One region of the Kitasatospora sp. NPDC002522 genome, then DNA from elsewhere that is predicted to be linked to it. Evidence: riboswitches for the same ligand, from Rfam matches in the RefSeq annotation. Region 1 holds a riboswitch; each other region holds the start of a gene.
What was found. Region 1 has a riboswitch for S-adenosylmethionine ahead of thrC (threonine synthase). Riboswitches for the same ligand answer to the same signal wherever they lie in the genome.
Positions count from the first base shown of each region.

Region 2: it holds a riboswitch for S-adenosylmethionine, as region 1 does, so the genes downstream of both, ACWD4U_RS30245 (putative leader peptide) here and thrC (threonine synthase) in region 1, are expected to answer to the same signal.
Region 3: it holds a riboswitch for S-adenosylmethionine, as region 1 does, so the genes downstream of both, ACWD4U_RS02545 (aminotransferase class V-fold PLP-dependent enzyme) here and thrC (threonine synthase) in region 1, are expected to answer to the same signal.

Region 1 is NZ_JBSFXE010000007.1:68,890-73,092, reverse strand. It holds gene groL (chaperonin GroEL) at 1-8, opposite strand, end outside; gene ACWD4U_RS07895 (cold-shock protein) at 313-522, opposite strand; gene ACWD4U_RS07890 (MoaD/ThiS family protein) at 1,085-1,363, opposite strand; gene thrC (threonine synthase) at 1,405-2,682, opposite strand; SAM riboswitch class I at 2,700-2,829, opposite strand; gene ACWD4U_RS07880 (glucosyl-3-phosphoglycerate synthase) at 2,969-3,991, shown strand; gene ACWD4U_RS07875 (alpha,alpha-trehalose-phosphate synthase (UDP-forming)) at 4,089-4,203, shown strand, end outside.
Region 2 is NZ_JBSFXE010000048.1:39,654-43,856, reverse strand. It holds gene ACWD4U_RS30255 (NtaA/DmoA family FMN-dependent monooxygenase) at 1-545, opposite strand, end outside; gene ACWD4U_RS30250 (LLM class flavin-dependent oxidoreductase) at 566-1,789, opposite strand; gene ACWD4U_RS30245 (putative leader peptide) at 1,944-2,090, opposite strand; SAM riboswitch class IV at 2,150-2,262, opposite strand; gene ACWD4U_RS30240 (FUSC family protein) at 2,472-4,203, shown strand, end outside.
Region 3 is NZ_JBSFXE010000002.1:191,352-195,554, forward strand. It holds gene ACWD4U_RS02535 (response regulator) at 74-499, shown strand; gene trpD (anthranilate phosphoribosyltransferase) at 640-1,710, shown strand; SAM riboswitch class IV at 1,920-2,037, shown strand; gene ACWD4U_RS02545 (aminotransferase class V-fold PLP-dependent enzyme) at 2,085-3,461, shown strand; gene ACWD4U_RS02550 (Lrp/AsnC family transcriptional regulator) at 3,483-3,764, opposite strand; gene ACWD4U_RS02555 (rhomboid family intramembrane serine protease) at 3,761-4,203, opposite strand, start outside.

The DNA of each region.
Region 1 (4,203 bases):
TTGGCCATCAGAAGTGGTCCTCCGGGACACGGTCGACTGCTCGGACCAAGGGGTGCCCGCGACGGACGGCCCAGCGAGCGGGGGTCCCTTCCCCTACCGCTCCCGGGGCCTCACCGGCCCGGTCCGTTTGTCACTCTCACACTGTGAGTGCTAACGCCAATGATTAGCACTCTCGGGTGTCGAGTGCAAGCCCATTCGCGCACCGCGCCCGGGCGTCCGCGGGCGCTCCCGCCTGCGCCCGGGAACGCGGACAGGCCCGCACGACCGTGGTCGTACGGGCCTGTCGGCGTGTGTGTGGACTACCGGGCCGGATCAGGCACCCGAGGCCGCGCGGACCATGTCGGCCTGCGGACCCTTCTGACCCTGCGAGATCTCGAACTCGACCCGCTGCCCTTCCTCCAGGGTGCGGTAGCCGTCCATCTGGATCGCGCTGTAGTGGACGAACACGTCCGCTCCACCGTCGACCGCGATGAAGCCGTAGCCCTTCTCGGCGTTGAACCACTTGACGGTGCCCTGAGCCATTCCGAACTCCCCTTGTGCTGTGCTGGCCCTTCAGAGATCCGCGGGACCGCGGACCCAGAGGTCTGGAAGGCCGCTCCTGGGGACTCCCCCCCTAAGGCGCAGCCTCTGTCGCGGCTGAATGTATCCGGATAAGCGCCCTCTGCAACAGGCCCAACTTTCGGGGAATGGCCGTCCGCCGATGGGGATATGACGGGGCGAAAGGCGCAGAGCTGCACAATTGCCACCGGACATAACGGACCTGTCACCGCAAATTGCCGGAAGAATTCTGACGGCGGCCTGACAGAAGTGGCGGTATCCGGTCCTACGCGCGTCTCAGAGCGCGGGACGAAGCGGCGTCGGCGCGGAGCGTGGTGCGCAAAAACGAAGGATTGAAAGGCGCCGAGGAGGGGAACGGCCCTTGCCCGGCACTCTACTCCCCCGCCCCCGCGGGATTTCCAGCGCCCCGCCGGGCGGATAGCCGCAGGTGTGCGGCGCATTTCCGCGGGGACCACGCCCGGCCGCCGCCGGCCACCGGAAATCGGAATTCCGGGCCGACGGCGGCGGGGCGGAAAGTGACGCGGCCTCAGCAGCCGCCGGCCACCGCCGGGATGATCGACACCGAGGAGCCGTCCTTGATCTCGGTCTCCAGGCCCTCGGCGAAGCGCACGTCGTCGTCGTTCACGTAGACGTTGACGAAGCGGCGCAGCTTGCCGGTGTCGTCCAGGATGCGGGCGGAGATGCCGGTGTGGTTGGCCTCCAGGTCCGCGATGACGGCGGCCAGGGTGGCGCCCTCGGCGGTCACCTCGGCGGCGCCGCCGGTGTAGGTGCGCAGGATGGTCGGGATGCGGACGGTGGCGCTCATGGCGGTGGCTCCTCGGGGGGCTGGGGGGATGGGCCGGGGGATCAGGCGGAGGCGAGGCCGGCGGCGCGGAAGGACTCCAGCGTCGGGCGGATCACGGCGGTCATGCCGGCGTCGGAGACCGCGTCGAGGGTCTTCAGGCCGTCGCCGGTGTTGATCGCGACGGTCTCCTTGGACGGGTCGAGCTGACCGGTCTCGACCAGCTTCTTCAGCACGCCGACGGTCACGCCGCCCGCGGTCTCGGCGAAGATGCCCTCGGTGCGGGCCAGCAGCTTGATCGCCTCGACCACCTGCGCGTCGGTGACGTCCTCGACCGCGCCGCCGGTGCGGCGGGCGATGTCGAGCACGTACGGGCCGTCGGCCGGGTTGCCGATCGCCAGCGACTTGGCGATGGTGTCCGGCTTGACCGGCTTGATCACGTCGCGGCCGGCCTTGAACGCGGCCGACACCGGGGAGCAGCCCTCGGCCTGGGCGCCGAAGATCCTGTACGGCCGGTCCTCGACCAGGCCGAGCTTGATCAGCTCCTGCAGGCCCTTGTCGATCTTGGTGAGCTGGGAGCCGGAGGCGATCGGGATGACGATCTGCTCGGGCAGCCGCCAGCCGAGCTGCTCGCAGATCTCGAAGGCCAGGGTCTTGGAGCCCTCGCCGTAGTACGGGCGGAGGTTGACGTTGACGAAGCCCCAGCCCTCGCCGGCCGAGTCGCCGATCAGCTCGGAGCAGAACCGGTTCACGTCGTCGTAGTTGCCCTCAATGCCGACCAGCTCGCCGCCGTAGATGCCGGCCATCACGACCTTGCCCTGCTCCAGGTCGCGCGGGATGAACACGCAGGACTTGAAGCCGGCCCGGGCGGCCGCGGCGCCCACCGCGCCGGCCAGGTTGCCGGTGGAGGAGCAGGACAGCGTGGTGAAGTCGAAGGCCCGGGCGGCCTCGATCGCGCAGGCCACCACCCGGTCCTTGAAGGAGTGGGTGGGGTTGCCGGAGTCGTCCTTGATGTGCAGCTGCGCGGTGAAGCCCAGCTCGCGGCCGAGGTTGTCGGCCTTGACCAGCGGGGTCCAACCCGGGTTCAGGTTGGGCTTGTCCGCGACGTCCGCGGGCACCGGCAGCAGCGGGGCGTAGCGCCAGATCGACGCCGGGCCGGCCTCGATCCGCTTGCGCAGCTCCTCGGCGTCGTAGCCGTCGTAGGCGTAGGCGATCTCCAGCGGCCCGAAGCACTCCAGGCAGGCGAAGCTCGGGCCGAGCGGGAAGCGGGTGCCGCACTCGCGACAGGACAGCGCGACGGCGGGGCCGAGGTCGACAGTGGGTGCGGAAGTGTCAGAAGCCATGGTGGCGAGGCCCTTTCTCCTCATCTTCCCCGGATCGCGGTCGCGTCCGGGACGGAATTGGCACCTGTCCCGCCGGCCTCGAAACGGCCGTACGGGAGGGTTGCCGGGACTTCAACGGGCCGTTCCCTCAGTCCCTCTGGATGAGCTCTGTGAAGTTGTGGTCTTACGCTGCGGACGACCCCGGCGTGCGAAGGTCGGAACGCAGTACGAAGACTGTATCCGAAGGCCCGCACTGCGGACCCACACCGTCCGATACCCGAGACGATGCGAGACAGGGAGCGAGATCTTGGCCGAGCAGCCCGTGCCCGGGGTACTGCCGGAGGTGGCCGAGTGGCTGCGCCGCCGCTCGTGGACCGCGGCCGACCGGCCGCTCGACCGGCTCCTCGCCGCCAAGCGCGCCGCCGGGCCGGCCGGAACCGTCAGCGTGGTGCTGCCCGCGCTGGACGAGGAGCCCACGGTCGGCGAGATCGTCACCGCGATCCGCACCGAGCTGATGGAACGCGTGCCGCTGGTCGACGAGTTGCTGGTGGTCGACTCCGGCTCGGTGGACGGCACCGCCGCCGCGGCGGCCGCCGCCGGCGCCAGGGTGGTGCACCGCGACGCGATCCTCCCCCGGCTGCCCGCCGAGCCCGGCAAGGGCGAGGTGCTGTGGCGCTCGCTTATGGTCACCCGCGGCGCGATCGTCTGCTTCGTCGACGCCGACCTGCGCGAGTTCGACCCCGCCTTCGTCTCCGGCATCGTCGGCCCGCTGCTCACCGACCCCGACATCCACCTGGTCAAGGCCATGTACGACCGCCCGCTGGAGGTGTCGATGAGCGGCTCCGCCGCGGGCGGCGTCGCGATCGTCCCGGCGGGCGGCGGCCGGGTCACCGAACTGGTCGCCCGCCCGCTGCTCAACCTGCACTGGCCGCACCTGGCGGGCTTCGTCCAACCGCTCGGCGGCGAGTACGCGGCCCGCCGCACGCTGCTGGAGCGGCTGCCCTTCCCGACCGGCTACGGCGTCGAACTCGGCCTGCTGGTCGACGCGTTGGAGCTGGTCGGGCTGGACGCGCTGGCCCAGGTCGACGTCGGCATCCGGCACCACCGCCACCAGGACGGCCAGGCCCTCGGCCGGATGGCCGCCACCATCTACCGCACCGCGCTGGAACGCCTCGACCGCACCCACCGCCTCAAGGCCGATCCGGACCTGCTCCGCCCCCTGCTCACCCAGTACACCCGCACCGCCACCGGCTTCGCCCCCACCACCCATCCCGTCCCGGCCACCGAACGGCCCCCGATGACCGCCATCCCGGAGTACCGGGACCGCTGAACGCCGGACCCGCGGCGCCGGGTCCGCCCCCGACTGTTCACCCCCGCCCGTCGTGCCGAGTGGTTTGGTCACGGGGTCGCACGGCAAGGTTGGCTGTATGGCCGATCACGCGTCCGAACGCCCCACGCAGTCCGGAGCCGCCCCGATCCTGGTGGCCTCCAACCGCGGTCCGGTGTCCTTCAGCAGCGGGGACGACGGCACGCTGACCCTCC
Region 2 (4,203 bases), on a different contig from region 1:
AAGACGCCGGACGCCCGGTCCGCGACGATCTCGTCGCCGCGCCAGGAGTCGAACAGCACCCCGGCCGCGGTGAGGAACTGGCGCGCCCGCTCGTAGCGGTCCTCCTGGGCGAGGAAGCCGCCGCGCCGGAAGTTCTCGCCGGTGAAGGCGTCCCAGGAGGTCACCACGTTCCACGCGGCGCGACCCGCCGACAGGTGGTCCAGCGAGGCGAACTGCCGTGCCACCTCGTACGGTTCGTTGAAGGTGGAGTTGATCGTCCCGGCCAGGCCGAGCCGGTCGGTGACGGCGGCCAGCGCGGCCAGCACGGTGAAGGTGTCGGGCCGCCCGACCACGTCCAGGTCGTAGATCTCGCCGTTCTGCTCGCGCAGCCGCAGGCCCTCGGCGAGGAAGAGGAAGTCGAACCTGGCGCGCTCCGCCGTCCGCGCGAAGTGGACGAAGGAGGAGAAGTCGATCTGGCTGCCGGCCGCCGGATCGCTCCACACGGTGGTGTTGTTGACGCCGGGGAAGTGCGCGGCGAGGTGGATCTGCTTGACGGGCTTGCTCATGGCGGTGCGGTCCTTCCGGCTCAGACGAGGGCGCCGGCGGCGGGCGCGGCGTAGCGGTTGGCGGGGCGGGGCAGGCCGAGCAGCCCGCGCAGGGTCGACGCCTCGTAGGCGGTGCGGAACAGCCCGCGGCGCTGGAGCTCCGGCACCAGGGCGCGGGTGATCTGCTCCAGGTCGTGCGGGAGCGTGCCGGGCCGCAGCCGGAACCCGGTCAGCCCGGCCTGCTGCCACTCCCGCAGCAGGTCGGCGAGGGCGGCGGGCGTGCCGGCGAAGATCCGGGCGTCGCTGCCGTACGCCTCGCCCGCGCGCTCGTCCAGCCGCGCCAGGCGGTCGGCGGCGGCGCCCGGCTCCGGATCGAGGAAGACCACCAGGTCGCCGAAGACGTGCACCGTCTCCTCGGCGCGCCCCGCGGCGGCCTGCGCGGTGCGGATCTCCGCGACGATCGCGCGGGCGTCCGCCGCGTCGGCGGGCGTGACGAACGCCAGGTCCGCCGAGCGGCCGGCCAGCCGGTACGGCTCGCCCCGGTGCGCCAACGCCGCGACGAGCGGCTGGCCCTGCGGCGGACGCGGCGTGATGGAGGGCCCCCGCACGCTGAACCGGCTGCCCTCGAAGTCGATGTAGTGGAGCTTCGCGCGGTCGACGAACCGGCCGCTCGCGACGTCGCGGATCTCCGCGTCGTCCTCCCAGCTGTCCCACAGGCGCCGCAGCACCTCCACGTAGTCCTCCGCCTCGCCGAAGGACTCCCGCAGGGCGGCCAGGCCGGCCGGCGAGTCCAACTCCTCCAGCCGCAGGCCCGGCGCGGGCCGGCGGCCGAAGTGCGCGGCCTCGTCGGAACGCCCGGACACCTTCACCCGGACACCCGCCCGGCCCCCGCTGACGTGGTCGAGCGTCGCGACCGCCTTGGACAGGTGGAACGGCTCGGTGTGGGTGACCACCGCGGTCGGCACCAGCCCGACGTGCCGGGTCAGCGGTGCGACGCGGGAGGCGATCAGCACCGCGTCCAGCCGGCCCCGCACCTGGTCGGTCCGCCGGTCCGGCTCGAACGGGTGGGTGGACTGCAGACTCAACGCGTCCTCGAGGGTGACCAGGTCCAGCAGGCCGCGCTCGGCCTCGGCGACCAGGTCGGCCCAGTACCGGGCGGTGAACAACTCCTCGGTCCTGGCACCGGGTTCGCGCCACGCGGCGGGGTGCCAGCCGGCGCCGTCCAGCGCGACGGCCAGGTGCAGGGGTACGGGGGAATCGGGCATGGCGGGACCGCCTCCGGTTCGGGGGGAAGGGACGTCGAGGGTGCGTCACACCGCGCGCACGGACGCCGGCCACGGGCCGGCGCGGAAGTGGCGGACACGGTGACGCGGGGTCAGACGACAGGCGTAGGGCGGCGCGGGGCCGGGTGACGCGGCGTCAGGCGGCGCGGTACGGCGTGCCGCGACGCGCGACGGCGTGCGGCGTCGCCGGACACAGCGCGGTGGACACGCGCTGCAGATCGATGTGCAGCCGCGCGTACGTCGTGGTGACCCGGCAGCGGGCCTTCACGGTGACGACCGCCATGGGCCTGGACATCTCCCGCACCGCCGCCACCTCCGTCCCGACCGGTTCGCACCGCTTCGAGCTCGCGCTTGCGGCACCGTTCTCGGCACCGCCGGGTCGTCACCTGGAGCACCCCGCCGCGCGGGAGGGTTGCCGGTCAGCAAGCCAGGGCTCGTCGCTGACACTCATGACCTGGCTGCACCGTAACCCGCCACCGGCGTCCGGCACAATCCCGTCGGACACCCACCGGACGGGCCCGCCTGACGGGCCGTCGGCCGGGCCCGGTGGGTGCGACCGGGCGCCGCCGGTAAGCCGACACGGCCCCGTAACGAGGGCGCAGCGGTCCCGTCGCATCGCCCGCCTACTGTGGTGGCCGACGACATCCCCGGCCTCAGGAGGACCGTGCACCGTCCGGCCGCCGCCCCGCCACCCGCCTGGCTCGCCCACGTCACACGCCGTCAGCCGGGCCCGATCCCCTGGGCGGCGATGGCCCGCGGCACGCTCGGCTCCGGGCCGCTGCTCGCGCTCGGCGTCGCCACCGACCGGCACGGCGCGGGCGTGCTCGCCGGACTCGGCGCCATGTTCGCCTCCATCAACGACCGCCCCGGCACCCGGCGCACCGGGCTCCCGCACATCGGGCTGCCCGCGCTGGCCGGCGCCGCCGGGCTGCTGCTCGGCCGCGCCGACGGGTGGCCGGCCGTGGCGCTGCTGGCCGTCGTCGGCCTGGTCTCCGGGGCGATCAGCGTCCGCGGCCCGGTCAGCTCGGCCGCCGCGGTCCAACTGCTGGTGCTCACCGCCGTCGGCGGCGGCATGCCGCTCGCCATGCCGGGTCCGGTGAAGGCGGCCTGCTACCTGGCCGGCGCCGGCTGGATCCTGCTGCTGCGCCTCCTGCACCCGCGGCGCGGCGGGCCCACCGGTCCGCGCCACGGCGAACGCCTGCTGGTGGCCGCCGTGTTCGACGCGCTGGCCGACGCGCTCGACGCCGTCGGCACCCCCGCCGCCGAACCGGCCCGGCGGCGGCTCACCGCGGCCCTCGACCGCGCCGACGAGGCGCTGCGGCTGCGCCTGCTGGTGCGGCTGCGGCACACCGGCGCGGACGACCGGCTCGCGGCCCGCGCCGCCGCCGCGTCCGCCCTGTGCGAGGCCGGCGTCGCCCTGCTGTGGGAGGCCGCACCGCTGCCCGCCCGGATCAGCGTCGGCCCGCGCCGCCTCGCCGCCGCCGTCCGCGACGACGGCCCGCCCGGCCCGCTGCCCGCCCCCGCCCCCGGCACCCCGGCCCGCCTCGCCTTCGACCGGGCGGTCCTGGCCGCGGGCGTCGCCTTCGCCACCCGACCCGGTGCCGGACGGCGCACCGCGCTCCGACTCCGGACGGGCGAGGCGGGGGCGACGGGTGGGCCGGTGCGGCTGCGCGGGTCCCGGGCGAGCGGCCCGGCCGGGCGGGAGTACGGGGTGCGGGTGGCGGCGTGCGTCGCGGCCAGCGCCGCCGTCGCGCACCTGCTGCGCGCGGACCACTGGTACTGGCTGCCCGTCACCGCCGCGTTCCTGGTCAAGCCGGACTACGGGCCGCTGTTCTCACGGACCGTCAACCGCTTCGCCGGCACCGCGCTGGGCGTGCTGCTGCTGGCGGGCGCGACCGCGGCCGGCGGCTGGGTCGCCGGGCACGGGGACGCCGCACGGTGGGTGCCGATCGCCGCCGCGACCCTCGCCGGCGCGCTCACCCCCCTCGCGCTGCGGCACTTCGCGCTGCAGACCGCCGCCGTCACCGTCACCGTGCTGGCCTTCGTCGCCACCGCCGGTGACACCCAGGCGGCCGGCTCGCGACTCGTCGACACCGCGACGGCCTGCGCGATCGTCCTGCTGATCGGCCACCTGCCGGGGCTCTCGGACACCCGGGCCCGGGTCGGCCACCGCTCGGCCCAGGCCCTGCGCAGCACCGGCCGCTACCTGGACCACGTGCTCGCCGAACCGGCCGGCCCGCCCGGTGCCGTCCGGCGTACCGACCTGCGCCGGGCCGCCTACCACGCGCTCGCCGAGGCCCGGGCCGCCGCCGAGAGCGCCGCCGCCGAACTCCGCGGCGGCGACCCGCGCTGGCTGCGCGTCACCGCCGGCGCCGAGCGGATCGCCGACGCGGCCA
Region 3 (4,203 bases), on a different contig from region 1:
ACGTGGCCCGGGTCACACTGGGCCGTTCGGCCGGGGACACATATAAGAGGACGAGCACCAGGGAGCAGGGGCCATGGCGCAGCATTCCGACGAGACGCTCACCGTTCTCGTCTACAGCGACGACCGCAACACGCGCGAGCAGGTGACCCTCGCGCTCGGCCGCCGGCCCGCCGCGGACCTCCCCGCGGTCGAGTACCTCGAGTGCGCCACCGCCGCCGCGGTGCTGCGGGCCCTGGAGAAGGGCGGCATCGACCTGTGCGTGCTGGACGGCGAGGCCGTCCCGATCGGCGGGCTCGGTCTCACCCGCCAGTTGAAGGACGAGATCTACGGCTGCCCGCCGGTGCTGGTGGTGATCGGCCGCCCGCAGGACTCCTGGCTCGCCGCGTGGAGCCGCGCCGACGCGGCGGTCTCCCACCCGGTGGACCCGGTCGCGCTGGTCGACGCGTCGGCCACCCTGCTGCGGGCCCGGCTCGCGCGGCGGACCCCGGCCGGGCGCTGACCGTCCCCACCGGGGCGTCTCAACTGGAGAGAAGGGGACGGCAACCCAGGGCGGCCGTCCCCGCTCCCTCGATAGGCTGACTCCATCCCTTCCGGCCGCCCGCGGGCCGCCGGTACACGAGATGAGAGCTGGAGACGGCCATGGTGAACGTGCACTCTGCGAACGGCGGTAGCGACCCCGCGCAGGTGGTCCGCACCTGGCCCGACCTGCTGACCTCGCTGCTGAAGGGCGACGACCTCACCCAGGCCGACACCGCCTGGGCGATGGACCGCATCATGAGCGGCGAGGCCACCCCGGTCCAGGTCGCGGGCTTCACCATCGCGCTGCGCGCCAAGGGCGAGACCGTCGAGGAGATCTCCGGTCTGGTCGAGACGATGTACGCGCACGCCGAGCCGCTCGAGATCCCCGGCCCCGCGGTCGACATCGTCGGCACCGGCGGCGACCGGGCGAAGACCGTCAACATCTCCACCATGTCGGCGATCGTGGCGGCCGCGGCCGGCGCGAAGGTGGTCAAGCACGGGAACCGGGCCGCGTCCTCGGCCTCCGGCTCCTCCGACGTGCTGGGCCGGCTCGGCATCAACCTGGACCTGGCGCCGGCCCGGGTCGCGGAGGTCGCCGAGGAGGTCGGGCTGACCTTCTGCTTCGCGGCGAAGTTCCACCCCTCGATGCGGCACACCGCGCAGGCGCGCGGCGAGTTGGCGGTGCCGACGGTCTTCAACATCCTCGGCCCGCTGACCAACCCGGCCAAGGTCACCTCGCACGCCATCGGGTGCTTCGACACCCGGCTGGCCGGCCTGATCGCCGGGGTGCTGGCGCGGCGCGGCGCGACGGCGCTGGTGTTCCGCGGCGACGACGGCCTGGACGAGCTGACCATCACCACCACCTCGCACGTGTGGATCGTGCGCGACGGCGAGGTGACGGAGACTCAGTTCGACCCGCGGGACGTGGGCATCGAGCTGGTGGGCATCGAGGCGCTGCGCGGGGCCGACGCCGAGTTCAACGCGGCGGTCGCCCGCCGGGTGCTGGCGGGCGAACGCGGGCCGGTCCGGGACGCGGTGCTGCTCAACACGGCGTCCGCGCTGGTGGCGTTGGAGCTGGGGGATGCGCCGCTGGCCGAGCAGCTGGCGGCGGGGATGGAGCGAGCCGCGGCCGCGATCGATTCGGGGGCGGCGGCGGAGCTGCTGAAGCGGTGGGCCGAGGCGACACAGTAGGGAGGACATGCAGGGGCTCGGGGAACTGCGAGAAGCGGAAGGCGCCCACCAGCAAGGTCGCGATGTGGGCGGGGAGTTGCACGTGGGAGCGCGACCTGGCGGTAGGTGCATGGCCGCTCGCGCAGTTCCCCGCGCCCCTGACGGGGCACAGGTTGTCCGAGGGGTGGACGGGGCTTGAGACGATCGAGGCCTCGTGTAGGCTGACCGCAGGTCATGAGTGGCAGCGACAAGCCCCAGCTTGCTGTCCGGCAACCCTCCGTCCGTGGCGGGGTGCCCTGGGTGAGGACCGGGCCGTGCGGCGATCAGTCCGTGCGGCAAGCGCGGACCACCGGTCGATGCACCCCGGGGTCCTCACCCCGTGGAGGAGTGCATCCATGTCCGTGACCACCGAGATCTGTGCGCCGCTGGCCGTGCTGGGGCATGACGTCGAGGTTCCGCTGGCGTCGGGGGCGAAGGTCACCTACGCGGCGCTGGACTACGCGGCGAGCGCGCCGGCCCTGCAGCGGGTCTGGGACGACGTGGCGGCGTACGCGCCGTACTACGGTTCGGTGCACCGCGGGGCCGGGTACCTGTCGCAGCTGTCGACCGACCTGTTCGAGCAGAGCCGGCGGACGGTGGCGGAGTTCCTGGAGCTGCGGGACGGCGACCAGGTGGTGTTCACCCGGGCGACCACCGACTCGCTGAACCTGCTGGCGGGCGCGGTGCCGGCCGGGACCGAGGTGTTCGCGTTCGAGACGGAGCACCACGCCTCGCTGCTGCCCTGGCGGCGGGAGGGCCTGACGGTGCGTTACCTGCGGGCGCCGCGCTCGCACGCGGAGGCGGTGGCGGCGCTGGAGGAGGCGCTGCTGGGCGCGGCGGACGGGCCGAAGCTGTTCTGCGTGACCGGGGCGTCGAACGTCACCGGCGAGCTGTGGCCGGTGCGCGAGCTGACCGAGGTCGCCCACCGGTACGGCGCCCGGGTGGTGCTGGACGCGGCCCAGCTGGCGCCGCACCACCGGCTCTCGGTGCGGGAGTTGGACGTCGACTGGGTGGCGTTCTCCGGGCACAAGCTGTACGCGCCGTTCGGCGCCGGCGTGCTGGCGGGCCGCTCCGACTGGCTGGACGCGGCGGAGCCGTACCTGGCCGGCGGCGGGGCGAGCCGGACGGTGGCGCGGGAGCTGGACGGCTCGGTGGCGGTCGAGTGGCACACCGGCCCGGCGCGGCACGAGGCGGGCTCGCCGAACGTGATCGGGGCGTACGCGGTGGCCTCGGCCTGCCGGGCGCTGACCGAGGCGGGGTTCGACGCGCTGGAGGCCCGCGAGCGGGCGCTGGTGGCGAAGCTGACGGCGGGTCTGGCCGCGATCCCCGAGGTGCGGGTGCTCAGCCTGTTCGGCGCCGAGGCGGACCGGGTCGGCGTGGTGTCCTTCGTGGTGCAGGGCTGGAACAGCTCGCACTTCTCGGCGGCGCTCTCCGCCGAGTACGGGATCGGGGTGCGGGACGGGCTGTTCTGCGCGCACCCGCTGGTGCGCACCCTGCTCGGGGGCGAGGAGGCCGCGCCGAGCGAGTGCGGCGCGCCGGAGCCCTCGCTGCCGGGGGAGCGCAGCCTGAACGCGATCCGGGTGAGCTTCGGCGCGGGCACCCCGGAGGAGCACCTGGAGCGGTTCCTGACGGCCGTTCGGGAGCTGGTCACCGACGGCGCGAAGTGGAGCTACCGCAACGAGGGCGGGCGCTGCGTGGCGGCCGCGGAGATCGACCGGGGCCGCCAGCGCTGAGCCCGCCCGGGGAGGCGGCCGCTACTCGTCCAGGCCGAGCGAGAAGGCCGCCTCCAGGTCGTGCTGGGAGTAGGTGCGGAAGGCGATGTGGGTCTCGGTGTCGATCACGCCGGGGATCTTGTTCAGACGGCCGGGGATCACCTCGGCCAGGTCCTCGTGGCCGCGTACCCGGACCATGGCGATCAGGTTGTAGGTGCCGGTCACGGAGTAGACCTCGGTGACGCCCTCGATGGCGGCGATCGCCTCGGCGATTTCGGGGATCCGGTCGACGCTGGTGTTGATGAGGACGATCGCGGTGATCACTGAGCAACTCCTGTTCGAGAAGGTGCGCCCAGGGTATCCCCCGCCGGACGGGCGGCCCAGGCGAACAGCCAGCCGGTGGCGAATCCGATCACGTGGACCAGGTAGGCGACCCCGGTGCCGCCGGAACTGACGGACCACCACTGCAGGGCGAACCACAGGCCGAGCACCAGCCAGGCGGGGAAGCGCAGCGGCAGGAAGAGCAGGATCGGCACCAGGGTGGTCACCCGGGCCTTCGGATAGAGCCGCAGGTACGCGCCGAGCACCCCGGCGATCGCGCCGGAGGCGCCGACCAGCGCGCGCATGGCGTCGGGGGTGTGCGCCTCGGCCACCGCGTAGCCGTAGGTCGCCAGGTAGCCGATGGCGAGGTAGCCGACCAGGAAGCGCAGCCGGCCGAGCCGGGCCTCCACCGCGGGGCCGAAGACGAAGAGGAAGAGCAGGT